2 regions of the Leclercia sp. CFBP8987 genome follow, and region 1 is predicted to be linked to the other one. Evidence: predicted binding sites of a transcription regulator. Region 1 holds the regulator's gene; the other holds the start of a gene.
The links. Region 1 encodes ArgR, which controls arginine synthesis, uptake and breakdown. Its sites were predicted from a motif close to ANTGAATAAAAATACANT; they were not measured.

Region 1 (8,191 bases):
CGAGAGCCAGCATAAATGAACAAAAAAAATCAGCTGTTGAGCGCGTTAGCATTGAGTATCGGATTATCGCTGTCGGCATCATATCCGGCGGCGGCCGCAATCCCCTCGCAGGTGCCGGGCCAGGCGGCGCTCCCGAGCCTTGCCCCGATGCTGGAAAAAGTCCTGCCTGCTGTCGTCAGCGTGCAGGTTGAAGGCACCGCTGTGCAAAGTCAGCGCATCCCGGAGGAGCTGAAAAAGTATTTTGGCGATGAGGCCCCTGACCAGGCCCAGCCTTTTGAGGGTCTCGGCTCCGGCGTGGTGATCGATGCCGCGAAAGGCTATGTCCTGACCAATAACCACGTTATCAGCCATGCCGATAAAATCAGCGTCCAGATGAACGATGGTCGCGAGTTCGAGGCCAAACTGATTGGCGGGGACGATCAGAGTGATATCGCCCTGCTGCAGTTACAGAACCCAACCGGCCTGACGCAGATCGCCATCGCGGATTCCGATAAGTTACGCGTCGGGGATTTCGCCGTCGCGGTCGGTAACCCCTTCGGCCTCGGCCAGACGGCCACCTCCGGCATCGTTTCTGCCCTGGGTCGCAGTGGCCTGAACCTCGAAGGGCTGGAAAACTTTATCCAGACTGACGCCTCCATTAACCGCGGTAACTCCGGCGGCGCCCTGCTGAACCTGAACGGGGAGCTGATCGGCATTAACACCGCCATTCTGGCGCCTGGCGGCGGCAGCGTCGGGATCGGTTTTGCCATCCCCAGCAATATGGCCCGCACCCTGGCACAGCAGCTGATTGAGTTTGGCGAAGTCAAACGTGGGCTGCTGGGCATCAAAGGCACGGAAATGAGCGCGGATATTGCCAAAGCGTTCAACCTGAACGTGCAGCGCGGCGCCTTCGTCAGCGAAGTGTTACCGAATTCCGGCTCGGCAAAAGCGGGCGTCAAATCCGGGGACGTGATCGTCAGCCTGAATGACAAACCGTTAAGCAGCTTTGCCGAACTGCGTTCGCGCATTGCTACCACGGAGCCGGGTGCCACGGTTAAGCTCGGCATTCTGCGTGACGGCAAGCCGCTGGATCTGCAGGTCACGCTGGATAAAAGCACCTCATCATCCGCCAGCGCAGAGATGATTGCCCCGGCGCTGCAAGGGGCGACCTTAAGTGACGGGCAGTTGAAAGACGGCACTAAAGGCATCACCCTCGACAGCGTCGAGAAGAGCAGCCCTGCCGCCCAGGCCGGTCTGCATGAGAATGACGTGATCATCGGGGTGAACCGCGTTCGTGTGCAGTCCATCGCCGAAATGCGCAAAGTGCTGGAAGGCAAACCGACCGTTATCGCCCTGCAGATCGTGCGCGGTAACGATACACTCTATATTTTGCTGCGTTAAGCCTGTACGCGTCCGGACATCGCCACGTGTGATGTCCGGATAAGTCATGCTATGCTGCTTGCGATCTTCCCTTAACGACGCCCGTATCATGGTTTTAAAGCTCATTCGTTCGGTCGCCATCGGCCTGGTTGTAGGTGGCCTGTTACTGGTCGCGATGCCCTCTTTACGTCAGTTTAATCAGCTGGCTGCGCCGCAATTTGACAGCGCAGATGAAACACCTGCCAGTTACAATCAGGCAGTACGCCGCGCCGCGCCTGCGGTGGTTAACGTCTATAACCGCGGCCTGAACAGCACCAGCCATAATCAGCTGGAGATCCGTACCCTGGGCTCCGGGGTGATCATGGATGAACGCGGCTACATCATTACCAACAAACATGTGATCAACGATGCCGATCAGATCATCGTTGCGCTGCAGGACGGTCGCGTCTTTGAGGCCCTGCTGGTGGGTTCTGACAGCCTGACGGATCTGGCGGTCCTCAAAATTAATGCCACGGGCGGCCTGCCCATCATCCCTATCAACCGTAAACGTACCCCGCATATCGGTGACGTGGTGCTGGCGATCGGTAACCCCTACAACCTTGGGCAGACCATCACCCAGGGGATTATCAGCGCGACGGGGCGGATCGGCCTGAACCCCTCCGGGCGGCAGAACTTCCTGCAGACGGACGCCTCCATCAACCACGGCAACTCCGGCGGCGCGCTGGTGAACTCGCTGGGCGAGCTGATGGGCATCAATACCCTCTCGTTTGATAAGAGCAACGACGGGGAAACGCCCGAAGGCATTGGCTTCGCCATCCCGTTCCAGCTGGCCAACAAGATTATGGATAAGCTCATTCGAGACGGACGGGTGATCCGTGGCTACATTGGCATTGGCGGACGTGAGATTGCTCCGCTGCATACCCAGGGTGGCGGCATCGATCAGATCCAGGGGATTGTGGTTAACGAAGTCACTCCCGGCGGCCCGGCGGCGGAAGCTGGCATCAAGGTTAACGACGTTATCGTCTCGGTGAACGGTAAACCGGCGTTGTCGGCCCTCGAGACCATGGATCAGGTGGCTGAGATCAGGCCTGGCTCCATCATTCCGGTGGAAGTGATGCGGGATGATAAGAAGCTGACCCTGCAGGTGACCATTCAGGAATACCCGGCCACCAACTAAGTCAGCAGACATAAAAAAACCGGAGTCAGTGCTCCGGTTTTTTATTGCCCTGACGGGAAGTGCGTCGCTTACTTGTTAACGAACTCTTCGCCCAGAACGATATCGTTCTTCAGGGTATCCAGCATGCCGGCCATTGCCTGCTGCTCGAACGCGCTCAGGGTGCCGATAGATTTACGCTCTTCAATACCGTTTTTGCCCAGCAGCAGCGGCTGAGAGAAGAAGCGTGCATGCTCGCCGTCGCCTTCAACGTACGCACATTCGATCACGCCTTGCTCGCCCTGCAGGGCGCGCACCAGAGAGAGACCGAAACGTGCTGCCGCCTGACCCATAGAGAGGGTTGCAGAGCCGCCACCCGCCTTCGCTTCCACCACTTCGGTGCCAGCGTTCTGGATACGTTTGGTCAGGTCAGCCACTTCCTGCTCGGTGAAGCTGACGCCTGGGATCTGGGACAGCAGTGGCAGAATGGTCACGCCAGAGTGGCCGCCGATAACCGGCACTTCCAGCTCGGTTGGCTGCTTGCCTTTCAGTTCCGCTACAAAGGTGTTGGAGCGGATGATGTCCAGCGTGGTCACGCCAAACAGTTTGTTCTTGTCATACACGCCCGCTTTTTTCAGCACTTCTGCTGCGATAGCAACAGTGGTGTTAACCGGGTTAGTGATGATCCCGATGCAGGCTTTCGGACAGGTTGTCGCGACCTGCTGAATCAGGTTCTTAACGATACCGGCATTCACGTTGAACAGATCGGAACGATCCATGCCTGGCTTACGCGCCACGCCTGCGGAGATCAGCACAACGTCTGCGCCTTCGAGCGCCGGGCGCGCATCTTCACCGGAGAAGCCTTTGATTTTGACAGCCGTTGGGATGTGGCTCAGGTCAACCGCCACACCAGGGGTTACCGGGGCAATGTCGTACAGAGAGAGTTCTGAGCCTGCAGGCAGCTGAGTTTTCAGTAGTAGGGCAAGCGCCTGGCCGATACCGCCAGCAGCGCCGAGGACTGCGACTTTCATCCTAAACTCCTTATTATGGTGAGCTAACTTTCTGTTACTCCGTCGCGGCGACCTTAATTCAGCAGATCAATAATTACAATCTTCATGGTTTGAGAATTAGCGGTCACGCGCTTTTCGCTTCTGCCGGAAGGCTATCAGGCGTTATGCGATAACTAAGCAACGAATCAAGAGGGGGTTACAATACACCCTCGCCATCCACCAAAACAACATCAATTTGATAACATTTAATTTACTTTTAAGCTTATTTGCGAGGCGTGACGCAGGCATGTTCCTTGATAACGAAATTTGATAAAATCACTCCCTTTCATAACATTATTTCAGCCTAAGATTGGGCAGATAGTTTGCATAAAAATTCATCCATGTGCATAATAATGTTGTTTCTACCGCTATATTTCGGGTGATTTATGCGAATCTCTTCTAAACAAGAAGAATTGGTTAAGGCGTTCAAAGCGCTGCTTAAAGAAGAAAAGTTTAGTTCTCAGGGTGAGATCGTTCAGGCCTTACAGGAAGAAGGCTTCGAAAATATCAACCAGTCGAAAGTCTCCCGCATGTTAACCAAATTTGGCGCGGTACGTACCCGCAACGCCAAAATGGAGATGGTTTACTGTCTGCCTGCTGAACTGGGCGTACCGACCACCTCGAGCCCGCTGAAGAATCTGGTGCTGGATATCGACTATAACGATGCGGTGGTGGTGATCCACACCAGCCCGGGCGCTGCCCAGTTGATTGCGCGTCTGCTCGACTCGCTCGGCAAAGCAGAAGGTATTCTCGGCACCATCGCCGGCGACGATACCATCTTCACCACCCCGGCTAATGGTTTCTCGGTGAAAGACCTCTACGAAGCCATTCTGGTGCTGTTCGAACAGGAACTCTGATCTTCTTCCCTGCTGCCTGGCGCAGCGGGGAATCTTCGGCTCCCGCCTCGTTTTGCCTTACAATCTGTTATCTGCGATTTAACAAATAGTGCGTTTTTCCACTTCAATTCATTCATATAGTGGATGATACTTTCACGACCGCACGAATAATCAAATTCTCCTATCCACCTGATTTTGCTAAAAATAAGCCTCTGGCACGCGTCTGACTCCCGCTTTTTTATTCTCTTCAGTTATAAAACATCGTCTGCTTAATACGTAATTTCACGAGAAACAATTAGCATGGTATTAATTTTTGCCGTTATTAGTGTATACTTGATTTTGTGATGAGGGTCACGAAACGAAGACCCCAGTAAAGAATATGACGAGGAAAAGAATCATGAAAATCAAAACAACCGTAGCCACTCTAAGCGTTCTGTCTGTCCTGTCTTTCGGTGCCTTTGCCGCCGATTCAATTAATGCCGATCAGGCCCAGTCCCGCGAATCTATCGGTACTGTTTCTGTTGGTGCAATCGGTACTTCTCCGATGGACATGAACCAGATGCTGAACAAAAAAGCGCAGGAACAGGGTGCCTCCTCCTACCGCGTGATCGAAGCGCGTACCGGTGACCACTGGCATGCTACTGCTGAGCTGTACAAATAAGACGTACTGCGCATAACCCGAACTATCCGTTATCTCAGTTCAACGACACCAGGCATAAAAATAGCAGCACAACCCTTCTTGCCGTTGAACGTGCCCTGTAAGGAGTAAAGACTATGAACACTAAATTAATCATCGCCACCCTTGGTTTAGCTTCCGTTCTCTCATTCGGTGCCAGCGCAGCTGTGCATCAGGTTACCGCGGAGCAAGCACAAAACCTGCAATCAATGGGTAGCGTAGGCGTGACTGAAGTTGCCGGTTCTCCAATGGATATCCGTCAGGCCCTGGCCGCAAAAGCTGAAAAAGCGGGCGCCAGCAGCTATCGCATTACCGAGATGAATACAGGCGACCACTGGCATGCCACGGCCGAGCTGTACAAATAAACCCTCGTCGTATTGAACTACGACTTGCCCCTGCCTCGCAGGGGCTTTTTTTTGCCTTTTACGGACGAACGTTAAAGCGAATCTGACCTTCCAGCTCCTCTTCCGCCTCATCAAACAGTAGGATCAACGCCCCGAAGCGCCTGCGCAGTTTTTCCGGTAAATGGGTAAACTCGATTTCAAGCGGCAGCGGCAACTGGTTACCGGTGACAATCTCCCACAGAGAATCCAGGTCCGTCACGCTCTCCCGTCTTATGCCAAAGGTTCGTGAAAATTCACGATAAAAGTCTTCCTGACTGTCGATTTCATCAAAATCAAACGTATAGATATTCATTTCCAGCCACCCCGTCCAGGCGGGCGGCTGCCGCCGCCCTGTCGATTATAATCCCCCGATATGCAGGGTTTTCACTTCCAGGAACTCCTCCAGTCCCAATACTGACCCTTCACGGCCCAGCCCTGACTCTTTTACCCCGCCAAACGGACCCAGTTCGGTGGAGACCGCACATTCGTTAACCCCGATCATCCCACTCTCAATAGCCTGTGAGACGCGGAATACCCGCTGCAGATTCTGAGTGTAGAAATAGGCGGCCAGACCAAACGGCGTATTATTGGCGCGCTGAATCACCTCCTCTTCGGAGGTAAAACGGAAGCAGGCCGCAACGGGCCCAAAGGTCTCTTCGCTGGCGAGCATCATGCCTTCATGACAATCGCCCAACACCGTTGGCTGCCAGAAGTTGCCGCCCAGCTCGTGCGCCTTGCCGCCTGCCAGTACCGTCGCCCCTTTGGCGACCGCGTCCTCGACATGCTCGCGCACTTTGTCCACGGCGGCAGGTTCAATCAGTGGCCCGACTACGGTGCCCTCCTCCAGGCCGTTCCCTACTTTTAAGTCGTTTACGGCGGCGGCGAGCTGGCTGACAAAGGCGTCATATACCGACTCCTGAATATAGAAACGGTTGACGCTGACGCAGACCTGGCCGGCATTGCGGAATTTATTGGCGATGGCGCCCTTCACAGCGGCATCGATATCGGCATCGTCAAAGACGATATAAGGCGCGTTCCCGCCCAGCTCCATCGAAACTTTTTTCATGGTCTCGGCGGCATTGCGTACCAGCGTTTTGCCGACCGCCGTCGAGCCGGTAAAAGAGATTTTGCGCACCTCATGACTGGCCATGATCGCATCGCTGATCTCGGAGGTACTGCCCGCCACCGCGTTGAGTACGCCATCCGGGACGCCTGCTTTTTTGGCCAGGGTCAGCAGGGCAAAGGCGCTGAGCGGCGTATTGTTAGCTGGCTTGATCACCCCGGTACAGCCTGCGGCCAGTGCCGGGCCGAGTTTACGGGTCAGCATCGCCATCGGGAAATTCCACGGTGTGATTGCTGCCACCACACCAATGGGTTCGCGGGTGGCCAGAATGCGGGAGCCGGGTTTCACAGGGGGAATGATTTCACCGTTGGCGCGTTTGGCCTGCTCGGCGAACCACTGAATAAAGCTGGCCGCATACTCGACCTCGCCCTCCGCCTCTTTCAGCGGTTTACCCTGCTCGGTGGTCATCAGTTGTCCAAGCCACTGCTTGTTCTCAATGATGAGTTCATACCAGCGATAGAGGATGGCCGAGCGTTCTTTTGCGGTTCTGGCACGCCACGCCGGGAAAGCACGGCTCGCGGCGGCGATAGCCTCTTCGGTCTCTTTGGTGCCCGCTTTGGCCACGCTGGCAATCACCTCACCAGTGGCCGGGTTAACGACATCGAATGTGGTATCGAGCGTTTTCCATACGCCATCGACCAAATATCCTGTCTGAAATAGCGCACTGTCCTGAAGAGCCTGGGTAGTCATGTATCCTCCCATTCGGGGTTTAAGTACTTGCCCGAATAAGTATAGTCACAAAAAAACCGACGCTTACGGCGTCGGTTTTCAGGAGGATCAGCTGTCGGTCAGGGCATTCTGGTATCGATGCAACATCCCCACCAGCCGCTGCACCGGTTCGGTCACCTGTCGCGGTGCCTCCCAGATGCGCAGTTTTTCCTGATAGATGTCCAGCTCCGCCAGCAGCTGGGCAAAGTAGCGTCGCCGCTTATCGTCGCTGGAGGCCGACATGACGTGATCGGCAGTGCGTCGCAGCTGGCGATGGAACGCAGAGAGATCGTCATTGATCGGTACCGGTGCGTTGCGCAGACGCTGGTGAGCGATGATCAAGGTCAGAGCCAGCCGGAATTTCGCGATATCGCCCGGGAATTTGTTCAGCAGTAAAAACAGCTGCTGATAGAGCGCGGGGAGATGGTTCTCCTTGCGCCGGGCGGTATTGGTGGTCATCGCTGAAACGGCCGCGGAGACAAACTGGTTCAGCAGCACGCGCCCGGTACGGGCCTGGGAGTTATCACGTACCAGCAGAATGACCATCATCGCGAGGAAACAACCAACAATCTGCCCCAGCGCGCTGTCGAGGAACTGGCTGAAGTGGAACGTCATCGGGTTATCCAGCACCAGAATATTGATGGTACTGGCCAGCGCCCCGAGCGAGCCCAGGCGGCGCTTCTGCACTTCTATACCAATAAAGAAAGCCATCACCGCAAGGCTGATACAGAGCAGCAGCATACTTTGCTGGGTCGAGGGCAGAACCACCAGGAAATAGAAGGCGCCCAGCGGGAGCGCTGCCAGGGTGCCGTACAGAAAATCGAGCGCCACCATCCGCGGATTGGGCAGACGCATCGCCAGCGAGGTGACCACGGCGATCATCACCATCGCACCGCTGCCGGAG
Region 2 (8,191 bases), 390 kb from region 1:
GCGCAAATCCGCGACTGGCTGAGCGCCGGTGTTCGCGGTGAGGCCATCCTGCACCGGGGCGACGAGGCCCGGCCGGTGCGGGCCTCGGATATTACGGTGCTGGTGCGCAGCCGTCAGGAGGCGGCGCTGGTGCGCGACGCGCTGACGCTGCTGACTATTCCTTCGGTCTATCTCTCCAACCGCGACAGCGTGTTTGAAACTCTCGAAGCTCAGGAGATGCTCTGGCTGCTGCAGGCGGTGCTGGCACCCGAGCGGGAAAGCACCTTGCGCAGCGCGCTGGCAAGCTCGATGCTCGGTCTTAATGCCCGGGACATCGACAGGCTGAATAACAGTGAAACCCTCTGGGATGAGGCGGTGGAAGAGTTTACCCGCTACCGCGAGCGCTGGCAGAAGCGGGGCGTGATGGCGATGCTGCGCGACATCATGACGCAGCGCAATATTGCCGAAAATATGCTGGCCACCGCGGGGGGCGAACGCCGCCTGACTGACATTCTGCACATCAGCGAGCTGCTTCAGGAGGCAGGAACCCAGCTTGAGAGCGAGCACGCCCTGGTACGCTGGCTGGCGCAGCATATCGCCGAACCCAACAGCAATGCCTCAAGCCAGCAGATGCGCCTCGAAAGCGACAAACATCTGGTCAAAATCGTCACCATTCACAAATCGAAGGGGCTGGAATACCCCCTGGTCTGGCTGCCCTTTATTGCCAATTACCGGGTGCAGGATCAGGCCTTTTATCACGATCGCCAAACCTTTGAAGCCGTGCTCGACCTCAGCAAAGCGGAGGACAGCGTCGAGCTGGCCGAAGCCGAGCGGCTGGCGGAAGATTTACGTCTGCTCTATGTGGCTCTGACCCGCTCGGTCTGGCACTGCAGTCTGGGCGTCGCGCCGCTGTTCAGGCGTCGGGGCGACAAGTCCGGTGACAGCGATTTCCACCTCAGCGCCCTTGGCCGCCTGATCCAGCGCGGCGAGCCGAAAGATGCGGCCGGGCTGCGCCAGTGCCTGGAAACCCTGTGCAATGACCACATCGCACTCCAGGTTGCCGGGGTGGCAGACACCGCCCGCTGGCAGATGCCGGAGTCGGTGATGCCGGATCTGCAGGCCCGGCAGGTGGCTCGCGCGCTGTTCGATGACTGGCGGGTCACCAGCTACTCCGGCCTGCAGCAGCGCGGGCACAGTATTGCTCAGGATCTGATGCCGCGCCTCGACGTTGATGCCGCAGGCACCGGCGAGGTGGCACAGGAGCCGGAGCTGACGCCGCACCAGTTTCCACGCGGCGCTTCGCCGGGCACCTTTTTACACAGTCTGTTTGAAGCGCTCGATTTCACGCAACCCGTCTCCCAGGAGTGGGTGCTGGAGATGCTGCAGAAAGGCGGGTATGACGCCCGTTGGGAGCCGGTCCTGACCCACTGGATCAACCAGGTTCTGCAGACGCCGCTCAACGAGGAGGGGATCTCGCTGAGCCAGCTTTCAGCCACCGATAAACAGGTTGAGATGGAGTTTTACCTGCCGGTCGCCGGGCCGCTTACCGCCGATGCGCTGGATGCGCTGATCCGCGAGTACGATCTGCTGTCCCGTGGCTGCCCGCCGCTCGATTTCCGCCAGGTGCGCGGCATGTTGAAAGGCTTTATCGACCTCGTATTTCGCCATAATGGTCGTTACTACCTGCTGGACTATAAGTCCAACTGGCTGGGGGAAAACGGCGAGGCCTATACCCCGGAGGCGATGGCTCGCGCGATGCAGTCCCACCGCTACGATCTGCAGTATCAGCTCTACACCCTGGCGCTGCACCGTTATCTGCGCCACCGTATTGCCGACTACGACTATCAGCACCATTTCGGCGGGGTGATCTACCTGTTTTTACGCGGCGTGGACGGCAGCTCACCGGGGTCCGGCTGCTTTGCCACCCGCCCGGATGAAAATTTAATAAATCAAATGGATAGCTTGTTTTCTGCAAGCCGAGAGGAGCTTGTGTCATGACGATGCAGGAATTATTGCTGGAGGTCGTAGAACAGCGCGTGTTGCGTCGTCTGGATGTACAGTTTGCGATGATGGTGGCCGGGAACGATGAGCCCTCGGTGATGCTGGCGACGGCAATCCTGAGCCGGGACACCGGAGAAGGGCATGTCTGCCTGCCGCTGTCACGTCTGCAGGCAGAGGCGAAAACCGCCGCCCTGCAGGCCTGTTTTGCCCTCCATGATGAAACCCAGGACTGGCCCACGACGCTGATGCGTTCCCGGGCAGTGAGCGCAGGGGACGAGCCGACGCCGCTGGTGCTGACGGGCGACCGGCTCTATCTCAACCGGATGTGGCGCTATGAGCGGGCCGTGGCCAGTTTCTTTAGCGAAGCCAACCATCCCTTACCTCACGACAGTGCCGACGTTCAGCGTACCCTGAACGCGCTCTTTACCTCTGACGAAGCCGTTAACTGGCAAAAGGTGGCGGCGGCCGTGGCGTTAACCCGGCGTATCTCGGTGATTTCCGGCGGCCCGGGCACCGGTAAAACCACCACCGTTGCCCGCCTGCTGGCGGCGTTGATCCAGATGGCGGGGGAGGAGAAGTGCCGTATCCGGTTGGCGGCCCCGACCGGTAAAGCCGCCGCGCGTCTCACCGAGTCGCTGGGCGGGGCGCTGCAGCAGCTCCCGCTGTCCGATCTCCAGCGTAAGCGCTTCCCGACCGAAGCCAGTACTCTGCACCGTTTGCTTGGCGCTCAGCCGGGCAGTCAACGTCTGCGTTACCATGGCGGTAACCCGCTGCATCTGGACGTGCTGGTGGTGGATGAGGCCTCGATGATCGACCTGACCATGATGTCTCGTCTGATTGATGCCCTCCCGCCCCATGCCCGGGTGATTTTCCTTGGCGACCGCGACCAGCTGGCCTCCGTCGAAGCGGGGGCGGTGCTGGGTGATATTTGCACCTGGGCCAGCGCCGGTTTTACCGTGCAGCGTGCCCAGGAGCTGGCCGGGATGACGGGATGTCAGATGGAAGGCAACATCAGCCCGGTGGCGGGCGCGCTGCGCGACAGCCTGTGCCTGCTGCAAAAAAGCTACCGTTTCGGCAGCGACTCCGGCATCGGCCAGCTGGCAGCGGCGGTTAACCGCGGCGATCGCCACGCGCTGCGCTCGGTGTTTGACGGCACCTTCAGCGATATCGAGAAAAAGCAGCTCCAGAGCGGAGAAGAGTATCTGGTGATGCTGGAGGATGCCCTGCAGGGTTATCAGCATTTCCTCGACCATGTGCAGCACCAGGCCGCAGAAGGGGAGATCCTGGCGGCATTTAGTCGTTATCAGCTGCTGTGCGCCTTACGGGACGGACCCTTTGGCGTGGCCGGGCTCAACGAAAGGCTGGAGCAGGTGCTGATGCAAAAACGCCGCATCAGCCGTCAGCCGCATTCCCGCTGGTATGAAGGTCGCCCGGTGATGATATCGCGCAACGACAGTGCGCTGGGTCTGTTTAACGGTGATATCGGGATTGCGCTGGATCGGGGCCAGGGGCTGCGCGTCTGGTTCCAGATGCCGGACGGCAGCCTGAAGTCCGTGCAGCCGAGCCGCCTGCCGGAGCATGAAACCGCCTGGGCGATGACGGTGCATAAATCGCAGGGGTCGGAGTTCGATCATGCGGCGCTGATCCTGCCTACCCAGATCTCCCCTGTGGTCACCCGGGAGCTGGTCTATACCGCCATCACCCGTGCCCGTCGGCGGTTGTCGCTGTATGCGGATGACGGTGTGCTGGTGCAGGCCGTCACCACCCGTACGGAACGTCGCAGCGGGCTGAGTGCGATTTTTGAGGCGTTATAATTTTCCCCTTTGAACCCCACAAAAAATATTGGCACGGACGGCCCCCTCTCCATTTAGGGAGAGGGCTGGGGTGAGCGGGAACATGCGGCTCAGTTGGTGGTTCCGTTCACTTTATGTTTTGTGCTTCTCTGTCAGCCGCGTCACCCGTGAACGTGTTAAGGGGCTTGCCGCCGCCCCTTAACAATCCCGGCTCCCGGCAAAGAAAATCGCCGCTTCGCGGTCCCTTCGGCTTATTCCTTACGGCTTATCGGGGGCGGGCAGAGGTAACATCCCTGTAAATCCGCCCTCTCGGCGCATCCATGCGCCTCGCCCCGGCCTGCAGGAAACGCCTCAGCGATTTTCAGCCGGCCCAGGGAGTGGCTGTCAGTTTTTCATTATTCTGCAATTATTTCATTGCTTTAAAAGCAAGGAAATTACTGTGGAGCCCATAAGACTGTGCGGAGAGGGTCAGGGTGAGGGGTCTTAACCTAAATCCGCCATCAGCACCTTCGAGCGACGCTGATAGTTGTACATCTCTTTTTTGGTTTCCGGCAGGGAATCAATGTCCACTGGCGTGAAGCCGCGCTCCTGGAACCAGTGAATGCTGCGGGTGGTCAGGACAAACAGCTTGCTCAGCCCCAGCTGCCGCGCCTGGACCGCGATCCGCTCCAGCAATACCTCGCCGCGCGACGAGCTGCGGTAGTCAGGGTGCACCGCCACGCAGGCCATCTCCCCGATCTTCTCTTCAGGGAAGGGATAGAGCGCCGCACAGGCGATGGTGAGGTTGTCGCGCTGAATAATAGTGAACTTATCGATCTCCATCTCCAGCTGTTCGCGGGAGCGACGCACCAGGATCCCCTGCTGCTCAAGAGGGCGAATCAGCTCCAGAATGCCGCCGATGTCGTTGATGGTGGCGCGGCGGATCTGCTCGGCGCTCTCCATCACGATCTGCGTCCCGATACCGTCCCGGGAGAACAGCTCCTGCAGCAGGGCACCATCTTCCTGATAGCTGATCAGGTGGCTGCGGCGCACGCCGCTGCGGCAGGCTTTGATGGCGCCGCGCAGGAAGCGCACGGTGCCGGAGTAGTAATCGCCCTGTTCCTCAAGCGCTTCGACCCGGGCCTGGGCTTCGTTCGGGAACAGCTCAGAGACGATATTCCCCAGCTCGTTCGTCACCCCTTGCGAGGAGCAGAAGCCGATCATCTTCTCGGCTTTCAGCTTGATCGCCAGCTGGGTGGCAATCTCTTCTGAGGTGAGGTTGAAGCTTTCGCCAGTCACCGAGACGGCAACCGGGCCGGTGAGCACAATCGCGCCGCCGTCGAGCTGGCGGTGGATCGCCTCTTCATCGATACGACGAATACGTCCGCTGTGGCAATAATCCACCCCGTCATCCACGCCAAGCGGCTGGGCGATAATAAAGTTGCCGCTCACCACGTTAATATGCGCCCCCTGCAGCGGGGTATTGTTGAGACTCATCGACAGCCGCGCGGTAATGTCCAGCTGCAGTAGGCCGGCAGCCTGCTTAACCAGTTCCAGCGTTTTGGCGTCGGTGACGCGGGTATGTTTGTGATAAATCGGTTCGTGATGATGCATGGCCAGATTGGCTTCAATCTGTGGGCGGGCGCCATACACGACGACAAGGCGAATTCCCAGGCTGTGCAGCAGGCCGATGTCATTGACAATACTGGAGAAGTTCTCATGCTCAATGGCTTCGCCGCCGAGCATAATGACGAACGTCTTCCCCCGGTGAGTGTTGATATAGGGAACAGAATGACGGAATCCCTGGACCAGTTCGATTCTACGTTCCTTCACCACGGCACAACCCCTCAATGAATTTTTATTCGTAATTTTTGTATTTTTATTCGAATATGCGCCTGCGCGCAAGCCAAATTTTTCTGCGAAGCAAAGAAAACATTCAGAGAAGATATCGTTAACGCATGATTGTTTACCCTTTTAAGGATGACAGTTTATGCATCATTCGCTAAAGTTTTCGGTCAATTTGGACGTTATGAGAAGTTATTCGATATCTTTGCTCGGGAGAAGCATGTCGGGATCCAGTAAAGCATTAAGTCGTCGCCGCCTGCTACAAGGGGCCGGGGCAATGTGGTTGCTTAGCGTAAGTCAGGTAGGGCTTGCTGCCGTCAGTCAGGTCGTCGCGGTGCGTGTCTGGCCGGCATCGACCTATACACGCGTGACGGTCGAGTCCAACCGGGTACTTAACTATAAGCAATTCGCCCTGAATAACCCGGAGCGGGTGGTGGTGGATATCGAAGGGGTGAACCTCAATTCTGTTCTCAAAGGGATGAGTGCCCAGATCCGTGGCGACGATCCCTACATTAAGTCCGCGCGGGTCGGGCAGTTTGATCCGAAAACCGTGCGCATGGTGTTTGAACTCAAGCAGAACGTGAAGCCGCAGCTGTTTGCCCTGGCGCCGGTGGCCGGTTTCAAAGAGCGTCTGGTGATGGATCTCTATCCGGCCAACGCAACGGATATCCAGGATCCTCTGCTGGCGTTGCTGGAAGATTACAACAAAGGCGATCTCGATCGTCAGGTTCCGCCTGCGCAGAGTGGCCCGAAGCCGGGGAAAGCCGGGCGCGATCGCCCGATTGTGATCATGCTCGATCCGGGACACGGCGGGGAGGACTCCGGCGCGGTGGGCAAATACCGTACCCGGGAAAAAGATGTGGTGCTGCAGATCGCCCGTCGCCTGAAGGCGCTGATTGACAGGGAAGGCAACATGCGCGCCTATATGACGCGTAATGAAGACATCTTTATTCCGCTGAAGGTGCGCGTAGCGAAGGCGCAAAAGCAGCGCGCGGATCTGTTCATCTCTATCCATGCGGATGCCTTTACCAGCCGCCAGCCCAGCGGATCGTCGGTGTTTGCCCTTTCAACCAAAGGGGCAACCAGTACGGCGGCAAAACTGCTGGCAGATTCGCAAAACGCCTCTGACCTTATCGGCGGTGTCAGTAAGAGCGGCGATCGCTACGTCGACCACACCCTGTTTGATATGGTGCAGTCGCTGACCATTACCGACAGCCTGAAGTTTGGTAAAGCCGTGCTGGGTAGACTGGGCAGGGTTAATAAGCTGCATAAAAACAGCGTCGAGCAGGCCGGGTTTGCGGTGCTGAAAGCGCCGGATATCCCGTCGATACTGGTGGAAACGGCGTTTATCAGTAACGTGGAAGAGGAGCGCAAGCTCAAGACGGCCGCATTCCAGCAGGAAGTGGCGGAGTCGATACTGGCAGGGATTAAGGCCTATTTCTCGGATGGGGCGACGCTGGCGAGACGCGGATAATCAGGATGGCCGGGTTTACGCCCGGCAAAATGACAAACTGCAGATACAAAAAAACACCCGGAAGGGTGTTTATTGTTTTCAGAAGTGTTGGTTGCGGGGGCCGGATTTGAACCGACGACCTTCGGGTTATGAGCCCGACGAGCTACCAGGCTGCTCCACCCCGCGTCCGTCATTCTACTTTGTAGAATCTTACTTCTTTAAACTTGATTGGTTGCGGGGGCCGGATTTGAACCGACGACCTTCGGGTTATGAGCCCGACGAGCTACCAGGCTGCTCCACCCCGCGTCCGTCTTTCTACAGTCGTAGAAGATACTTCATCAAATTTTAATTGGTTGCGGGGGCCGGATTTGAACCGACGACCTTCGGGTTATGAGCCCGACGAGCTACCAGGCTGCTCCACCCCGCGTCCGTGGATGCGCACTATACTCGGATGACTTTTTGTTGCAACCCTTTTTCGTAAAAATCACCAAATTAGGTGTTGATTGTATGCTATGCCGACAGTTCGACTGTTTTTTGCGCAAAATTTGCGTGAGGGGAGGTAATCGCATTTCAATACCCTTGCCGGTTTGTTATCTTCGATGCGCAGAAACGGGCAACTAAAAGACGAGACATAATGAAAGGACGTTGGGCGAAGTATCTGATGACGGGCGCGATGGTAGCCATTCTGGCTGCCTGCTCCTCCAAACCGACCGATCGCGGTCAGCAATATAAAGACGGGAAACTGACCCAGCCTTTCTCTTTAGTGAATCAGCCGGATGCCGTGGGCGCGCCGATTAACGGCGGCGACTTCGCGGAACAGGTGAGCCAAATCCGCACCGCCTCGCCGCGGCTGTATGGCTCGCAGAACGCCGTCTATAACGCGGTGCAGGACTGGTTACGCGCCGGGGGCGATACCCGCACCATGCGCCAGTACGGCCTTGACGCCTGGCAAATGGAAGGCACCGACAACTACGGTAACGTCCAGTTTACCGGCTACTACACCCCGGTGGTGCAGGCGCGCCATACCGCGCAGGGTGAGTTCAAGTATCCTATCTACCGCATGCCGCCAAAACGTGGCCGCCTGCCGTCCCGCGCCGAGATCTATTCCGGTGCGCTGAGCGAAAATTACATCCTCGCCTAC

Region 2: the regulator ArgR is predicted to act here: its motif matches at 5,623-5,640, upstream of argA (amino-acid N-acetyltransferase).

The regions. Positions count from the first base shown of each region.
Region 1 is NZ_CM188255.1:4,341,038-4,349,228, forward strand. It holds gene degQ (serine endoprotease DegQ) at 16-1,380, shown strand; gene degS (outer membrane-stress sensor serine endopeptidase DegS) at 1,469-2,536, shown strand; gene mdh (malate dehydrogenase) at 2,605-3,543, opposite strand; gene argR (transcriptional regulator ArgR) at 3,948-4,418, shown strand; gene yhcN (peroxide/acid stress response protein YhcN) at 4,795-5,058, shown strand; gene yhcN (peroxide/acid stress response protein YhcN) at 5,172-5,438, shown strand; gene SOM40_RS20890 (barstar family protein) at 5,497-5,769, opposite strand; gene SOM40_RS20895 (NAD-dependent succinate-semialdehyde dehydrogenase) at 5,815-7,269, opposite strand; gene aaeB (p-hydroxybenzoic acid efflux pump subunit AaeB) at 7,357-8,191, opposite strand, start outside.
Region 2 is NZ_CM188255.1:3,947,548-3,955,738, reverse strand. It holds gene recB (exodeoxyribonuclease V subunit beta) at 1-1,977, shown strand, start outside; gene recD (exodeoxyribonuclease V subunit alpha) at 1,974-3,794, shown strand; gene argA (amino-acid N-acetyltransferase) at 4,257-5,588, opposite strand; gene amiC (N-acetylmuramoyl-L-alanine amidase AmiC) at 5,818-7,071, shown strand; tRNA gene SOM40_RS18990 (tRNA-Met) at 7,160-7,236, opposite strand; tRNA gene SOM40_RS18985 (tRNA-Met) at 7,280-7,356, opposite strand; tRNA gene SOM40_RS18980 (tRNA-Met) at 7,401-7,477, opposite strand; gene mltA (murein transglycosylase A) at 7,685-8,191, shown strand, end outside.